Regions from separate parts of the Gottfriedia sp. NPDC057948 genome, predicted to be linked through region 1. Evidence: riboswitches for the same ligand, from Rfam matches in the RefSeq annotation. Region 1 holds a riboswitch; each other region holds the start of a gene.
What was found. Region 1 has a riboswitch for cobalamin ahead of ACFVRR_RS13615 ((2Fe-2S) ferredoxin domain-containing protein). Riboswitches for the same ligand answer to the same signal wherever they lie in the genome.
Positions count from the first base shown of each region.

Region 2: it holds a riboswitch for cobalamin, as region 1 does, so the genes downstream of both, metE (5-methyltetrahydropteroyltriglutamate--homocysteine S-methyltransferase) here and ACFVRR_RS13615 ((2Fe-2S) ferredoxin domain-containing protein) in region 1, are expected to answer to the same signal.
Region 3: it holds a riboswitch for cobalamin, as region 1 does, so the genes downstream of both, ACFVRR_RS10150 (ABC transporter substrate-binding protein) here and ACFVRR_RS13615 ((2Fe-2S) ferredoxin domain-containing protein) in region 1, are expected to answer to the same signal.

Region 1 covers NZ_JBHVPN010000008.1:358-6,058, forward strand. The annotation lists gene lsrF (3-hydroxy-5-phosphonooxypentane-2,4-dione thiolase) at 1-738, shown strand, start outside; gene ACFVRR_RS13610 (DUF2187 family protein) at 2,231-2,425, shown strand; cobalamin riboswitch at 3,010-3,196, shown strand; cobalamin riboswitch at 3,374-3,556, shown strand; gene ACFVRR_RS13615 ((2Fe-2S) ferredoxin domain-containing protein) at 3,683-4,066, shown strand; gene cobJ (precorrin-3B C(17)-methyltransferase) at 4,120-5,701, shown strand, end outside.
Region 2 covers NZ_JBHVPN010000001.1:794,571-800,271, reverse strand. The annotation lists gene abc-f (ribosomal protection-like ABC-F family protein) at 1-600, opposite strand, end outside; gene ACFVRR_RS03705 (acyl-CoA thioesterase) at 1,022-1,516, opposite strand; gene metE (5-methyltetrahydropteroyltriglutamate--homocysteine S-methyltransferase) at 1,533-3,821, opposite strand; cobalamin riboswitch at 3,969-4,167, opposite strand; gene ACFVRR_RS03695 (amino acid permease) at 4,436-5,701, opposite strand, start outside.
Region 3 covers NZ_JBHVPN010000004.1:313,923-319,623, forward strand. The annotation lists gene ACFVRR_RS10140 (response regulator transcription factor) at 1-192, shown strand, start outside; gene ACFVRR_RS10145 (ATP-binding protein) at 192-1,976, shown strand; cobalamin riboswitch at 2,121-2,293, shown strand; gene ACFVRR_RS10150 (ABC transporter substrate-binding protein) at 2,417-3,376, shown strand; gene ACFVRR_RS10155 (FecCD family ABC transporter permease) at 3,342-4,394, shown strand; gene ACFVRR_RS10160 (ABC transporter ATP-binding protein) at 4,391-5,176, shown strand; gene ACFVRR_RS10165 (cob(I)yrinic acid a,c-diamide adenosyltransferase) at 5,206-5,701, shown strand, end outside.

The DNA of each region.
Region 1 (5,701 bases):
GTAATGCTTGCGATAGATCATGGTTATTTTTTAGGGCCAATAAGAGGTTTAGAAAAGCCTGAGGAAACTGTCAGAGAATTACTTCCATACACGGATTCGCTATATTTAACAAGAGGTACACTTGCAGCGTGTATTCCGAAAAATACGGAAAAACCAATGGTTCTTCGTGTTTCAGGTGGTCCTACAACGTTAGGGAAGAATCTAGCGAATGAAACGATCGTTACATCAATAAAAGAAGCAATTCGCCATAATGTTGTTGGTGTAGGGGTTTCGGTTTTTATCGGATCTGACTATGAAACTCAAACAGTAACAAATCTAGCCCATGTTGTAACTGATGCTCATGATTACGGAATACCCGTACTTGGAATTACTGCCGTCGGAAAAGAGCTTGAAAAACGGGATGCCAGGTTCTTAGCATTAGCTTCAAGAGTTCTTGCTGAAATGGGAACCGATATTGTTAAGACTTATTACTGCGACAACTTTGAACAGGTAACGAGTAAGTGCCCGGTTCCTATAGTTATTGCAGGTGGCCCAAAATTTGATACAATTCGTGAAGCACTAGAAATTACGTATAATGCTATGGAGCAAGGTGCAGCTGGGGTGGATATGGGAAGAAATATTTGGCAATCTCAGCATCCTCTTGCAATGATCCAAGCGATACATTCCATCGTTCACAAAGGATTCACAGTAAATGAAGCGGTAGATTTATATGAATCTTCTTCAAAAGTAAAAGCTTAATATGTGTAAAAAAAGGAAACCTTTTACAATACCACCTTAATAATACGAACACAGTATCAGCAGAAGTGATTAGTAAACAAGGCTTTAAAGTTACGACAAGTCCAAAAACAATAACTGTATTACAAAAATAATTATTAAATTAAGAAAAGTGTAGGGATGTGAAAATTTCTTGCACTTTTTTATTAGTTTAAAAAATTGTTAGTTTTAATAAGTGAAAATTGATACGAGCAATGTGTTTTCCCAGTTTATATAGTAGCTCGAAAATGCAAATACACTAAAGATAGTCCCAGTACTTTTATAAAAGAGATTGGTCTTTATTGTAGTTTATAGTAATCTTCTATACTCAAGCATATTTTCAATGGCTAGAAGGTATTGAGTTAAAAAAGTTCTATGTTTCTTTACTATCTCTCTCGATGTCAAAACCTTCATTTTCGAGGATACTAACATAATGACTAAAAGTACTTCTTTAAGGTTAAGTTGTTTGGCCGCTTCACTTGGACTATATACGATTTGTTCATTATCCATACCCTTATATCACCTCTAAAAATAAGCTTTATATGGTCATGAATTATCCTCTAAACCCTCATAAATTAACCATTATTATGTTATGTATAAGAGGTTATATGTTATGTGTAGCATCTTTTTTTATTTTTTATAACCTGGTATAGGAGAGATAAATCAAGCCATGTATTTAAAAATCCAAAATTACTACTCAAATTTTCCTCCAAAGCTAATTCATTAAAAAAAATACTTCTATTAGATAATAACTGATGCAAAATAATATTTTAATAAAAATTTTATGGTAATAATCTGTCTATTATATAATAATTCAATAAAAAGTTATTCTGTTTTGGTGAACAGATCAACTTTTTATTGAATACATAGAAGAATATTGTATTTTTATCGATAGTGAATCTAGTAAAAATCCAAATGAAATTATTCAGAGATATGCAAAGGTTCTAATGAAGATTCATTCGTTACTTTCTGATCATAACATTAAATGAAGATGCAGATGCCAAAGTGAATTATTTGTTTTGTTATTATCCTAGATGGTGTAGAATTTCCCTAACAGTATTTTTAAAAAAATTTCTAGTAATAGAATATTAATTTTCGGATGAACTGCTGGTTAAAAATGAAAAGACAATACTACACTCCTAAAATTTCAGTATTCAAAATAAATACTTTATTTATATCTAAAATTTTGGTAATATAATAAAAAAGTAGTTTGAAAGAAAAAGTAATTAAAATCATTACTTCTTAATCTTTCATCATTGTATGAAACGGATAAAAAAATGTCCACTAGGTTATTTGTATAAGTTAGAATTAGAAAAAGAATTTAGTCGTATTACTCATAAAGGATCTAGCTAACTTGGTACGAATTAATGTTCATCTACATATTGATGAAGACGTTTTCAATTGTGAATAAGAAAAATCAAAATATAACAATGAAGTAAAACTAAGAAAAATAAAGATGATGATTGGGGAGAAGAAGATGAAATTCAAGGCAAAAAAGATAGCTGAAATAGGGGAACATGTCTTATTTAAGAATGAAATTAAAGGGATTGTTGAAAAGGTCAATGAAAATACAGTTATTGTAAATATAATCGATAATAAAACGGAATTGGTGTTTGAAGGAAACAGAACAGTTGTATCACATAAAAATTACAAAGTGATTGATGGTATCTGAAGGGAAAGAAAAGTCAGTTATTCTTGAGTTATTAAAATATTTTTAACGAATATTCTAAATATTGAAAATGTAAGCGTTTTCTGTTATACTAAATAGTAGGTTGGATGGCATGTGTGGCTATCATCGTATTTGGCGTAGGTGGGGCCAGTACTCGGGACAGATCCGATAGGATTTGTGATGTGAAAATGTATTGGGTTGATAAGATGTAATAGAGTAACAATGAAATAGTCGCTCATGGAACGGCTGTTTTAGTCGAAAAAATATAATAAAAAAACCTTGTAATTTCAAGGTTTTTTTTATTTCCTTTTTTATAGAATTAAAAATAAATAAAAGTGCGGACAATTTCACGGACAAGTTTACAAGAAAACCACACGAAGAGTTCACTTTTTACTTGTCCTTAATAACAAAAAGTTTTAAAAAAAGAAATGTCGATATTTAATTTCTGCTATTTCTATATTACATTCAATTACTTAACCAAGATGAAGTTATTGGAGGGTAGCGTTTTCCTTAAAGTAGTTTAAAAACTCTTGAAATATTAAATCTGATAGACTAGAATAATATTATCTAATAAATTAAATACTAATTTGTTAACAATTAGTTAAGATGCCTTAGGGCTTAATAGGGAATCTGGAGCATTACCAGAACTGTCCCCGCAACTGTAAGTGTGGACGAAATAGACAAACCACTGAAACGTTTATATGGACGTTACGGGAAGGGTCTAAAGTAGGAAGATACACAAGTCAGGAGACCTGTCTTAGCTTTTAAAGTTTCGATTTCTTCGGGTGTTGAGAAGATGAAACGTTTGGACAAAAAGGATTATTTTTTAACTTTCTTTGTGCTGGCGTTTTATCCGTTCAACTTTTGTTGAACGGATTTTTTCGTTTTAATGATTCTAAATCATTTTTTATGCCTATATTATGCCTCTAGAAGAAACAAGTCTTTTTAAAAATTGAATAGATTAGGATTGGTGCACTATGAAAATTAGTGCTTAAAAGGGAAGTACGGTTTAAATCCGTCACGGTACCCGCCACTGTAAGGGGAGTTCATTGCAGATGTCACTGAAGGAATTTGGGAAGACGCAATAGAATGATGAACCTAAGTCAGGAGACCTGCCTTTACCTAATAGCTTCAATCAACCTACGGGAACATAGGTAGAAGTGCTGAACTTACATCGCTATTTTTTTGTGTGTATTTATTCTGCACCCCTATGTCCATAGGGGTGCTTTTTTTATGAAAAAACGAAAGGGAGTATGTTACATGACTACTTGGAATTTACAAGGGACGAAACATCATGTCCTCATTTGTAACGGCAGCAGCTGTATGAGAAAGGGTGGGGAGGAAGCGACACAAGCAATACGGAATGAAATCACCAATTTAAGCTTAGATTCAATCATACATACTACAAGAACGAGATGCAACGGGAGATGTAAGGATGCACCTGTTGCCATCGTCTATCCTTCAGGGACTTGGTATAAAAACGTAACCCCAGAAGTGGGAACTACGATTGTAAAGCGTCATCTGGCTGAAGGTCATTGCCTTCAGGAGCATTCGATCTATCAATATTCCGAAGCTGGATTCATACATCCAGAAGGGTCGGAATGCATCGAAGGAATACAAAAAGCGGTTAAAGAAAAGATTTAACAGCGGATAGTAGCTGGATTCTAGTTTGAAATTGTGGAAGGTGGCGTAATAGTGTGAAAGGTAAATTATTGGTTATTGGTTTTGGCCCAGGTGATGAAAAACATATTACCGGACGGGCAAAGGAAGCCATCCAAGAAAGTGATATCATTATCGGCTACAAAACCTACGTGGATTTAATCAAGGGATTAATAGCTGGAAAGCAAATCATCAGCACAGGAATGACAGAAGAAGTGAGCCGTGCGCAGGAGGCTGTGAAACAAGCTGAGCTCGGTTACACGGTAGCTGTCATTTCGAGCGGTGATGCCGGTGTATATGGAATGGCAGGACTTGTTTACGAAGTGCTAATTGAAAAAGGCTGGAAAAAAGACTCAGGGGTAAAAGTGGAGGTGGTCCCTGGCATTTCTGCCATCAACTCCTGTGCTGCTTTATTAGGCGCGCCGGTCATGCATGATGCCTGTACGATTAGCTTAAGTGACCATTTAACACCTTGGAGCTTGATCGAGCAACGAATCGAAGCGGCCGCTCAAGCTGATTTTGTGATTGCCCTATACAATCCAAAAAGCGGGAGAAGAACACGGCAGATCATGGAAGCACAAAAAATTCTATTAAAATATCGCTCGCCAGACACCCCTGTAGGATTGGTAAAGAGCGCCTTCCGTGATAGTCAAAAGATCGTCTTAACCAATTTACAAGAGATGTTAGATCATGAAATTGGCATGTTAACCACCGTTTTAATTGGCAACTCATCAACATTTTTCTACGATGAATTGATGATCACCCCGCGCGGTTATCAGCGGAAGTATACATTAAATCAGGCAATTCAACCTTTGAAACCGCATCAGCGTCTGCAAAAGGAAGCCGAACCATGGGCACTGGAGCAAATGGAAGATGGTATGCCGGTAAACAAGAAACTAGTCACCCCAACCTCTGTGAAAGAGTCGCCAAGAGAGTTGGCTGAGGAAGCCTTGCAAATGATCCTAGGTGAGACCTATGGACAAACCCAAGGTTTAATTGTGAAGCAAGACTTTCAATCTATTTTTGAGGTAGCGGTCAGCCCTGGTGTCGCCAATAAAAAATTTACCGCGCATCAGATGGTCATTCTTTCCGAAATTATCGGAGAAGAAGGAGTCATGGAATACACACAAGACCATTTTATGAAGCTGCAAATTTTAACCTCTAAGCCTGATGAGATTATTGAAAAACTAACTGCAGCCAACTTTTTAATTGCTCCTGTTGGCGACGTATTAACCGTAAAAGCCTGTGATTTTTGTGACGGAGAAAAGAAGGATTCTATCCCTTATGCCGATGAGCTACAAGTAAGGCTTGGCGGCATGGAACTCCCAAAAGAACTGAAACTTGGTGTGAATGGCTGCGGCATGGCATGTTATGGAGCCGTAAAAGAAGATATTGGCATTGTCTACCGTAAAGGAGCGTTTGATTTGTTTTTAGGAGCCAAGACAGCTGGAAGAACCGCCCATAATGGCCAAATCGTAGCTGAAGGAATCGCACCGGAAAAAATTGTCGGGGTCATAGAGGGAATTGTTCAAGAGTACCAACAAAAAGCGTATCCAAATGAACGTTTCTATAAATTTTTTAAACGGGTCAAAGAAGTTCAAGGTTTTGTGTACCAGGATA
Region 2 (5,701 bases), on a different contig from region 1:
TAACCATTCCGTTAACCATTGGATTGACTCAGTGTCCAAATGATTTGTTGGTTCATCTAAAATTAATAGCTTTGGTTGCTTCATCATTACTTTTGCTAATTTAACTTTTGTTTTTTGTCCACCACTTAAATGACTGAATGGGATATTCCATAACTCTTGCGGTAATTGAAATTTCTTCAAAACTTGATCTATTTTTGTTTCCCAATCATAGCCATCTAATTCTAAATATTTACTTAAACTCTCGTTATAGTTAGCAAGATTTTCTTCATTAGACAAATCAAGTAAATACTTTTCTATATTCTTTTTGATGAAATATCGCTCTTGATCAAATGATTCAATCACTTCCCTAGCTGACAGGTTTTCCTGATTCTCTTCATCTGTTAAAAGCCATCCAATTTCATCTTTTGAATAGTGAATTTGCAGCATTCCTTTTTTCAATGGAATATTACCTAAAAGGGCATTAATAAAGGTTGACTTTCCAACTCCATTTTCACCAATTAATGCTACCCTTTCATTTTGTTTTATGTCTAAGTTTCCATTTTTAAAAATTGTTTTCCCATTTAATTCTATTTCTATATTCGATGCTTTTATAATAAACATATACTTCACTCCATCCGATTTTAAAAAATCACTCTACTTAAAAATACAATCTGTTTTCGAAAGTATTTTTTAAGAGAGAAAATAAAAAACACACAAGCAGTATCTGCCTGTGTGTAAATTGGATGTGATTTAATAAGCCATGTATATATAAAAATATATATACGTTAGAATATATTTCAAATGAAATATAATAGTAAATAAACCATGCATTTAAGACAATGGATTAATTTAATATTAGTATAGGCTCATAAATAGACATAGTTATCCAATTTCTCTGATTTCAGGCAGAGTACTTTTTTGCTATAAAATTCATTAGCTTAAAAAGTTATCGGATATTGTACATAGTGTCTAAATTTGATGCCTCCTTAAAAATATTAATTTAATCTTAGCTTAATTTTAGTATGTTTTCAATGCTTTCTTTTTATTCTTTCCAAATTAATGCCAATTCCTTACTCAATTTCTTTCTTAATTGGCGACTTTCTAAACGTTTAAATGCTAATTGCTGTAATTTAATTTCTTCCTCAGTTTCTGGAATTACCTCTACTACTTTATGTGGTTTTCCATCTTTTAGTGCAACAAATGTTACAAAACATGTTGCTGCAACCCTTTTTTCAGCTGAAAGTAGGTCTTCGGCAGTAGCTCGAACGAATACTTCCATTGAGCTTGAGCCTGTTAAGATCACGAACGATTCATAATATATACAGTCACTTTCACGAACTGGACATAAAAATTCTACTGAATCCATCGATGCGGTTACACATTCCATTCTTGAATGCTTTGTAGCTGAAATGGATGCAATTAAGTCCATTGCGGCAAGCATTTTTCCTCCGAATAATGTACCATGGTTATTTAAATCAGTTGGAAATATTCTACTACTATCAAATACTTTGGATTCTTTTACATATCTACCATTCATCGATTTCACCCTATCATTAAATAATTGAATAATATTTTTCTCGAACTTTTTTCGCAGATTTTACCATATTTGATAAGGCATCTATTACCTCAGTTTCATTACGCGTCTTTAAACCACAGTCTGGATTAACCCAAAATCTATTTGCATCACATACTTTTAAAGAACTAATAATATTTTCTTCCATTTCCTCAACCGACGGTACCCTCGGACTATGAATATCATACACGCCTAAACCAATTCCAAATGGGTAAGGGGACTCAGCTAAATAAGTAGAAAATTCTTGATGACTTCTTGCATGTTCAATTGAAATAACATCTGCATCTAAATCAATAATTGTGTCCATAATATCGCTAAAATTGCTATAGCACATATGAGTATGTATTTGCGTTTCATTTCGGACGCTTGATGTAGCTAAACGAAATGCTCTCGTTACCCAATGTAAATATTGAGCCCCATCTTTTTGCTTCAAAGGTAAACCTTCTCGAATTGCAGGTTCATCAACTTGAATAATTGAAATGCCAGCAGCTTCAAGTGCATTTACTTCTTTACGTAAAGCTAATGCAATTTCATTTGCTATTTCCTCTCTTGTTCGATCCTCACGAACAAATGACCAATTTAATATTGTTACTGGACCTGTCAACATCCCTTTGACTGGTTTTGCTGTTAAGCTTTGTGCATACTCAGTTTCATTTACAGTAATGGGCTTTGTAAATTCAACTTTACTAAAAATAATTGGCGGTTTAACACAGCGTGATCCATAAGATTGAACCCATGCTTTTTTCGTAAATGCAAATCCCTCTAGTTTCTCACCAAAATATTCAACCATATCCGTACGCTCATACTCACCATGTACCAATACATCCATATCAATATTTTCTTGAAGTTCAACCCATTCTTTAATTTTCAATTTAATTTGATTCATATATTCTGAATCATCAATTCTTCCTTTGCGCCATTGCTGTCTTATTTGTTTAATTTCCTTCGTTTGAGGGAAACTTCCAATTGTAGTCGTTGGTAAAATCGGTAAATTCATTACTTTATTTTGTAATGGATATCTTAAATGGAATGGTACTGGTCTTCTAAAATCTTCTTCATTAATGGATTCCAATTCATTACTAGTTGAATGATTTTTTTTGCTAAGCTGTTTTAAATTTACTAAACAATTACTTGCATATTTAACTTCATTTTCAAACATTCTCGCTTTGTTTATAAATAAACTTTTTAGTATAACTAGCTCTTCTAATTTTTCATCGGCAAACGATAATGCCTCGAACAATGTTTCATTTAATAATTTCTCTTCAATTTTTGTAACTGGTACGTGAAGCAAACTACAAGACGGTTGAATCCACCAATCTTTTGGACTTATTTCTTTTTTAAGAGAATTTAAAAAATCAATGGAATCATTTAAATCATTTCTCCAAATATTACGCCCATTAAGTATTCCTACGCCTAATACCTTGTCATTTGGAAATCCGTACTTCAGGATCGACTCTAAATTTCCATCTTTACCGTGAACAAAATCAAGACCAATGCCTTCTACTGGGAATGAAATTAGTTCTTTATATTGTTCAACTGCTTCAAAGTAAGTTTGAAGCATGATTGATAATGTAGGTACAGCTTTTGCGATTTGATCATATACTTCTTTCATAAAACGAATATCTTCGCTTGATTCTTCTAACACAAAACATGGTTCATCAATTTGTACCCACTCAACACCTTCACTTTCTAGCTCTTTAAGCATTTGTATATAAAGGCTTACTAGATTATTTATTATGTTTCGTTTTTCTTCTTCCTGGTAACCTTTTGCTAACTGTACAAATGAATAGATTCCTAGAATGACAGGTTTCGTTTTTATACCAAGCTCAATGAATGCCTCTTTGTATGCTTCTAAAGGCTTATTGAATAGTAATTTAGATTGCTTTTCTTTTTGATATTCAGGAACGATATAGTGATAGTTTGTATTAAACCATTTCGTCATTTCACAAGCTACAATGTTTTTACTTCCTCTTGCTAATGCAAAATACGTATCTAGACTTGGTCTATCATTAATTTCACCAAATCGACTAGGAATCCAGCCAAACATAGTGGCAAAATCTAGTACATGATCATAAAACGTAAAATCATTTACAGGGACTAGCTCCACACCTAAATCGTACTGTTTTTTTATTGAGCTTAATCTTAGTGATTTCATTTCCTTCTCAAATTCTTCTTGATTCATTTTCTTTTGCCAAAAGCTTTCTAACGTTTTTTTCCATTCACGATTTTCACCAATTCTCGGATATCCTAGATTACTTATGTGTACCACTTTTACCCTCTCCTTTTAACTAAAATAAAAAAGCATTTTTATCTCATAAGAGACAAAAATGCCTTTAAGTTGGAAAACATAAATAATTAGAATACGTTAACTTAAGCTTTCTTTCCATAAGGCACCTCCCTATCTCTCGTAGGTCAAACAGCGTCGTTAGAATAGGCAGGTCTCCTGACTTAAGAATCTTTGTAAATAAAAGCCTTCCCTATTTTAATAAGTGGCATCTTCATATTTACTCCTCTATTACAGTGGCGGGACCGTGTTGGAATTAAACCAAACTTCCCTTTTAAGTAAATGATTTCAAACTTTGAACTTCATTTACACCTATTCCCTACTATTTAGTTTTCATCATTTTGTCATAAAATGCAAAAATAGTCAAAATATTTATTTTTTATTTTCCGAACTATTTAAAAAAAATTTTTATTTTGGATTAAATAAATGCTGTTGATTTAGTAATTCAAGAAATTAAAAAATGCGTTCGTATATTAATCTCATCCAGTTTCATTACTGTTTGATCTTATCATACGAACGCATTGATTGTTTATAAAATTTATTTTTTTATTGAATAGCTATGTTCAAAGAAACATCTTACCATCAAACTAAGTAATGTATTAATTAGCTATTTCTTCATCTGATTGAGCATCTAATGGTACACGTTTTCCGATACCAAAAGCATAGAAACAAACGACAAGGATTGCCAAGAAAATAATCCCTACAATAAGTGAGATACGTGTGTCATCATTAAACCACATACCGATCAATACCATAACTAAATAGGCTAATGTTAAGTAGTTAGTAAATGGTGCAAAAGGCATTTTAAAAGGATGATTTTTAATTTCATCTCCTTTTACTTTTCTGAAACGAATATGACTAATTAAGATGACAAACCACGGGATCATCCCAGGAAGTACACTTGCACTGTATACATACACGAATAAGTTTTTTGGTGCAATAAAATTTAAAATAACACCAATTACTAAACCAATTAGTACACCGAACGTACCGAATAAAGGCACTCCGTTATTTGAGACTTTTGTAAAATATTTTGGTGCTTGTCCATTTATACCTAATGTATAAAGCATGCGACCTGCACTATAAATACCACTGTTACAACCAGACAATGCAGCAGTGATTACGACAAAGTTAATAATTCCAGCTGCAGCTGTAATACCAAATTTTGCAAAAGTTACAACAAACGGGCTACCAATCGAATTTAGTTGATCCCAAGGGAAAACTGTTACAATTACAAAAATAGCACCAATATAGAAAATTAAAATACGCCAAATAAGACTTTGAATCGCATCTTTTAATGTTTTTTTCGGATTTTCTGCTTCTCCAGCTGTAATACCGATTAATTCAACGCCTTGATAAGCTCCAACAACTAGTGAAAGTGCAAAGAAGAAACCTGACCAACCACCTGTAAAGAAGCCGCCATTTTTCCAAAGGTTAGATATACCAATCGCATTTCCACCGTTTCCAAGACCAAAGAAAATAAGACCAAATCCTGCAACAATCATCAATAAAATCGTAACGACTTTAATCATTGCAAACCAAAATTCAAATTCACCAAATGATTTAACCGAAATTAAATTTGCTGCACCAAGAATCACAATTGCAATAATTCCTGGTATCCAAGCAGGTAAGTCTGGAAACCAGTACTTCATATATGCCCCAACTGCTATAATTTCTGACATTCCAACAATAACCCACTGGAACCAGTTACTCCAAGCAGTCATATACCCTGCTAAAGGGTGTATATATTTATGGCCAAATGTCGCAAATGAACCAGTACTTGGCTCTAGGTATAACATTTCCCCCATTGCACGCATAATGAAGAAGATAAATATCCCCGAAATTGCATAAGCAAGCATTACTGA
Region 3 (5,701 bases), on a different contig from region 1:
CCTGACAAAGTATTTGATCGTGAAACATTATTAAAATCAGTTTGGCAATATGATTTTTTCGGAGATTTACGTACAGTAGACACACATGTTAAACGTCTCCGAGAAAAACTGAGTAAAAGCTCTGAGGATGCTGCGAAAATGATCGTCACTGTTTGGGGTGTCGGTTATAAATTTGAAGTAGGTCAGGAGTAATGATCGTAAGAAGTTTAGTTGGAAAGCTTTGGCTGACAATTATCTTACTAGTCTCTCTTGTATTATCATTCTTGACCTTTGTCTTAATAGGATTTTTTGAAAAATTTTATATTGACCTTCAAGTACAAAATATGAAGGATGATGCCACAAAAATTGCACAGTTAATAGAAAATGGTCAACCACTCTCCGATATTGAGTATTTATCAAATAATATTGTTAGTAGATATTCAAGAGTAATCATTTCTATTGACGGTCAAGAGCCATGGTATTCAAATAATACATATGGAATACAGGAGCTACCATTTAAAGAAATTAAAAATGATGAAATCTTAAATAAAACGTTAACTGATCATAAAGAGGTCAGTAAAAGACTTGTTTATGGTGAAAATAGTGAGAGAGAAAAATTAGTTGTAGGTGCTCCATTACATACAAACTCAAAAAATGGAGCTGTATTTATATACCAAACATTACAACCTGTAAAAGTGATGATTCACCAAACGACTAATTTTGTCTTGCTCGCGGCATCGATTGGGATCGTATTAACAACATTTTTCTCATTTTTTCTTTCTTCTAAAATTACAGCTCCTCTTAGAAAGATGAAAGAAGTTGTAAGTAGTATGACTTCAGGGAATTTTAATGTGAAAGTACCAATCCATTCAAGTGATGAAATTGGAGAACTTGCGTATTCATTTAACAAGATGAGTAAACAATTAAATTTTAATATGAATGCATTAAAACAAGAGAAGGAGAAAGTTTCTAATATTATTACAAGTATGGTAGATGGTGTAATTTCGATTGATAAAGAAGGTCAAATCGTGACATCGAATCCACCAGCTGAACGTTTTTTGAAAATGCTTAATGATGATCAATTTGAAGAACCTTCTTCACTTGTTTTAACGAAGGAACTATTAGATTTATTTGTATTAGTTGTCGAAAGTGAGAAAAAGCAATTTATAGAACTAAATTTCGATCAAGGCAATTGGCAAGTTTTAATGTCGCCTCTTTATAATCAAACAAATATAAGAGGCGTTGTAGCGGTGATTCGGGATGTTACAGAACAAAGACGTTTAGAAAAGATGAGAAAAGATTTTATAGCGCATGTTTCTCATGAACTTCGAACGCCTATTTCCTTATTACAAGGTTATAGCGAAGCGATTGTTGATGGTGTAGCAGAATCCAAGGAAGAGATGCAAGAATTGTCACAAATCATCTATGATGAGTCACTTAGAATGGGTCGATTAGTAAATGATTTGTTAGATTTAGCAAGAATGGAGAACGGATTTACTGAACTAAATAGAGACTTCGTTCCTCTAGTACAATTTGTAGATCGGATTTTACGCAAGTTTAAAGGTTTATCAAAGGAAAAAAATATTAAACTATTTGGAGAAATCGACAACATTCCGCATTTAAATATCTACATAGATGAGGATCGGATGGAACAGGTTTTTACAAATTTAATTGATAATGCAATAAGACATACAAATGAAAATGGAAGAATAATTGTTTCAGTAAATCAAAATGAAAGATCAACTACATTTAATTTTATTGATTCAGGTGCAGGGATTTCAAAAGAAGATTTACCTTTTGTATTTGAACGTTTTTATAAAGCGGATAAAGCTCGTACAAGAGGTAGAAGTGGCACGGGTTTAGGTTTATCAATCGTTAAAAATATTGTAACAGCACATGGTGGATCGATTCAGGTCTATAGTGAAGTAGGACAGGGAACGACATTTAAAGTTAAAATACCGCATAATTTACGAATGAACGAAAAAGATGTAGAGTAATCTTGTTTCATATAAAACATATTACTTTTAAGTTTACAGAAGATATCACTGCTAAACACGCAAAAAACAAAAAAATAAGTAAAATAATAAACATATAAAGAAAATAATTGAATTCTTACCAAATTTATCTTACGATTGAATTAATGAAATATTGATGAGTTTAGTGCAAGTATTGCTTAAAAGGGAATCTGGTATAATCCAGAACTGTCCCCGCAACTGTAATGTGGACGAAACGAATAGCCACTGTTCTTTAAGAATGGGAAGGTCGGAGTAGGTTGAAACAAAGTCAGTAGACCTGCTAAATTCATCCTTGTTCAATTCTTCGGGGAGTAAGAATTTGAAGCAGCAGTTGCAAGAATTCTTGTATTTATATGTTGTTTCAGCCCCGTTCAAAATGAATGGGTTTTTTTTATGCTTTCCAAAATATTAGGAGGATTTAAATGAAGAAGTTTTTATCAAGTTTTATCATTATGTTATTGTGTTTAGGATTATTTGGTTGTAATAATGATACGACACAAAAAAAATCGAATGTAAGTAAGAGTGAACAAGCAACTTTTCCAATGACTGTAAAAGATGCAACGAACAAAGAAGTTAGCTTTAAAGAGGCACCTAAAAGAATCGTATCACTTATTCCAAGTAATACTGAAATCTTGTTTTCTATTGGTGATGGCAAGGATGTAGTAGGGGTAACGGATTTTGACAATTATCCAAAAGAAGTAAAATCAATTGATAAAGTTGGCGGAAATAATGCCGATATGACTTATAATGTTGAAAAAATTATTTCATTAAAGCCAGATTTAGTTTTAGCGCATGAATCAAGTTTAGGAATTTCTGCTGACGGTTTAGAACAGATCAAACAAGCGGGGATCAATGTTTTTGTTGTAAAAAATGCTGCAACTATTAAAGACGTGTATGATACAATTCAACAAGTTGGAGAAATAACGGGAAAAACTGAGCAATCGAAAAAAGTAGTAACTGGTATGAAAACAAAATTAGATGAAATTAGCAAAAAAACAGCTAAAGCAAATACAAATCCAAAGGTTTGGCTTGAAATATCAGGACCACCAGAAATATATACAGCAGGTAAAGGTACGTTCTTAGATGAAATGCTTTCGATTGTTCATGCTAAAAACGTTGCTGAAAGTGAAAAAGGTTGGGTTAAGTATAGTGAGGAATCAGCTATTAAAGCGAATCCTGATGTGATTTTAACTACTTATGGATATTATGTTCCAAATTTAGAAAAAACTGTAATGGCTAGAAAAAACTGGCAAACAGTAAACGCAATTAAAAATCACCGTGTATATGATGTTAATTCAGATACAACATCTAGACCTGGTCCAAGACTTGCAGAGGGAGTCGAAGCAATTGCAAAGGCGGTTTACCCAGAGCTTTATAAATAATACATATTTAATCTTTTTAATTCCAATTATCTTATTAATTTTTTTATTTATTTTAGGGGTTTCGATTGGGTCTACATCGATTCCCTTTTCTTCTATTATTTCTAGCTTTTCAGATGCTCTATTTAAAACTGATTATGTTCCAGCTGATATTCAAACAATTGTCATGAATATACGAGTGCCAAGGGTAATGTTAGCTGGATTAGTCGGTGCTAGCCTTTCGTTGGCAGGTGTTGCATTTCAAGGAATACTTAAAAATCCATTAGCTGATCCTTTTACATTAGGTGTCTCTTCAGGTGCCTCTGTAGGAGCGGTGGTTGTTTTATTTTTTCAAATAAGCTTACCTTTTGTAACTTATTTTACTTTGCCAGTTGTTAGTATATTATTTGGATTTGGAACACTCATCTTATTATTACTATTTGTTCGAAAACTAGATCCATCTCTTAATGTAGAGACAATCATACTAGGTGGCATTATAATAAGTTCGTTTTGTTCTGCATTATTATCATTATTTATAACGTTTTCAAATAATGAATTACGTACAGTAATTGGCTGGTTAATGGGTAATATCGGTGGGAGGGGCATTCAGTACTCTCTTAGTTTATTACCGTTTTTAATCATTTCATTCTTAATTTTATTTAGTCAAAATAGGCAGCTAGATGCGATGACATTTGGTAGCACAAATGCAAAACATATCGGAATTGATGTAAAAAAATCCACTTATTTAATTTTGTTAACTGGTAGTATTTTGTCTGGTGCAGCAGTAGCTGTTTCTGGAACAATTGGATTTGTGGGATTAGTTGTTCCGCATTTTACTAGAACTTTGGTAGGGCCATTACATAAAAAATTACTTCCATTATCAATGATCAATGGCGCAATATTTTTAATCGGGTCGGACATATTATCAAGAGTTGTATTAGCCCCAAGAGAGTTACCAATCGGGGTAATTACTTCATTAATTGGTGCTCCAATATTTGCATTAATTTTACTATCTTTGAAAAGAAATAGGGGAAAAGTATGATTAAATGTCAAGATATCTCATATTCATATGATGGAATTCATACTGATTTGGATGAACTGTCTTATTCTATTAATCAAGGAGAATGGCTAGGAATTATTGGTCCAAATGGGAGTGGAAAGTCAACGTTTTTAAATATTCTTAGTGGACTTTTTAAACCGTCTAAAGGAAATGTCATGTTAGATGGAGAATTTGTATCTAGTATGTCTAATAAACAAATAGCAAAAAAGATTGCTGTTTTATCACAACAAAATTCCTATACATATTCTTATGAGGTAAAAGAAACAGTTAAACTTGGACGTCTTGCTCATTCGTCTTCCTTTTTTCCTAGCTGGTCCACAATCGATGAAACTGCAGTCAATAATGCAATGATGATGACTGGTACTAAGAAGATGGAAAAAAGCCTCATAAATGAAATTAGTGGTGGTGAGCGTCAAAGAGTATTTCTTGCTCAATGCTTTGCTCAGGAAACACCATATATTTTTTTAGACGAACCAAGTAACCATTTAGATTTAATGCATACAATTAAAATTTTAGATGTTTTAAAGGAATTACAAAAACATGAGAATAAAACGATCGTAACTGTTTTTCATGACTTGAATTTAGCAAGTCTTTACTGTGATCGATTAATAGGATTAAAGGACGGAAAAATTTATATCGAAGGAAAAACAGACTTAGTTTTAAGTGAAGATTTATTAAAAGGTTTATATGACACATCTTTTCAAATTTTAGATAATCCCGAAACAAATAAAAAAGTCATTATTTATAAAAGTAATGTATTGTAAATTAAAATTGAAAAAAGGAGAGATTTTTCATGAAAATTTATACAAAAACTGGGGATAAAGGTCAGACTAGCTTAGTAGGTAAACGAGTTGACAAAGATGATTTAAGGGTAGAGTCTTACGGGACAATTGACGAAGTAAATACAATCGTTGGTTACGCAATGACATATTTAGATCATCAAGATACGAGAGATATTTACAATTCACTTCAAAAGATCCAACATGAACTATTTGACTGTGGTGGAGATTTGGCAGTAGTAAAGGATAGCATCCCTTTTAAAACGACAGAGAAAATGGTTGAAGAGCTTGAAACATTAATCGATGAATATATGGAAGCAACTCCCCCATTACAACGTTTTATTTTACCAGGTGGGTCAAAGCCTGCTGCAATCATTCATCAAGCAAGAGCGGTAACGAGACGTGCCGAAAGAACGGTCGTAACATTAATGAAGCAAGAAAATATTCATCTTCCAGTATTTTTATATTTGAATCGATTATCTGATTATTTCTTTGCACTTGCAAGGTTAA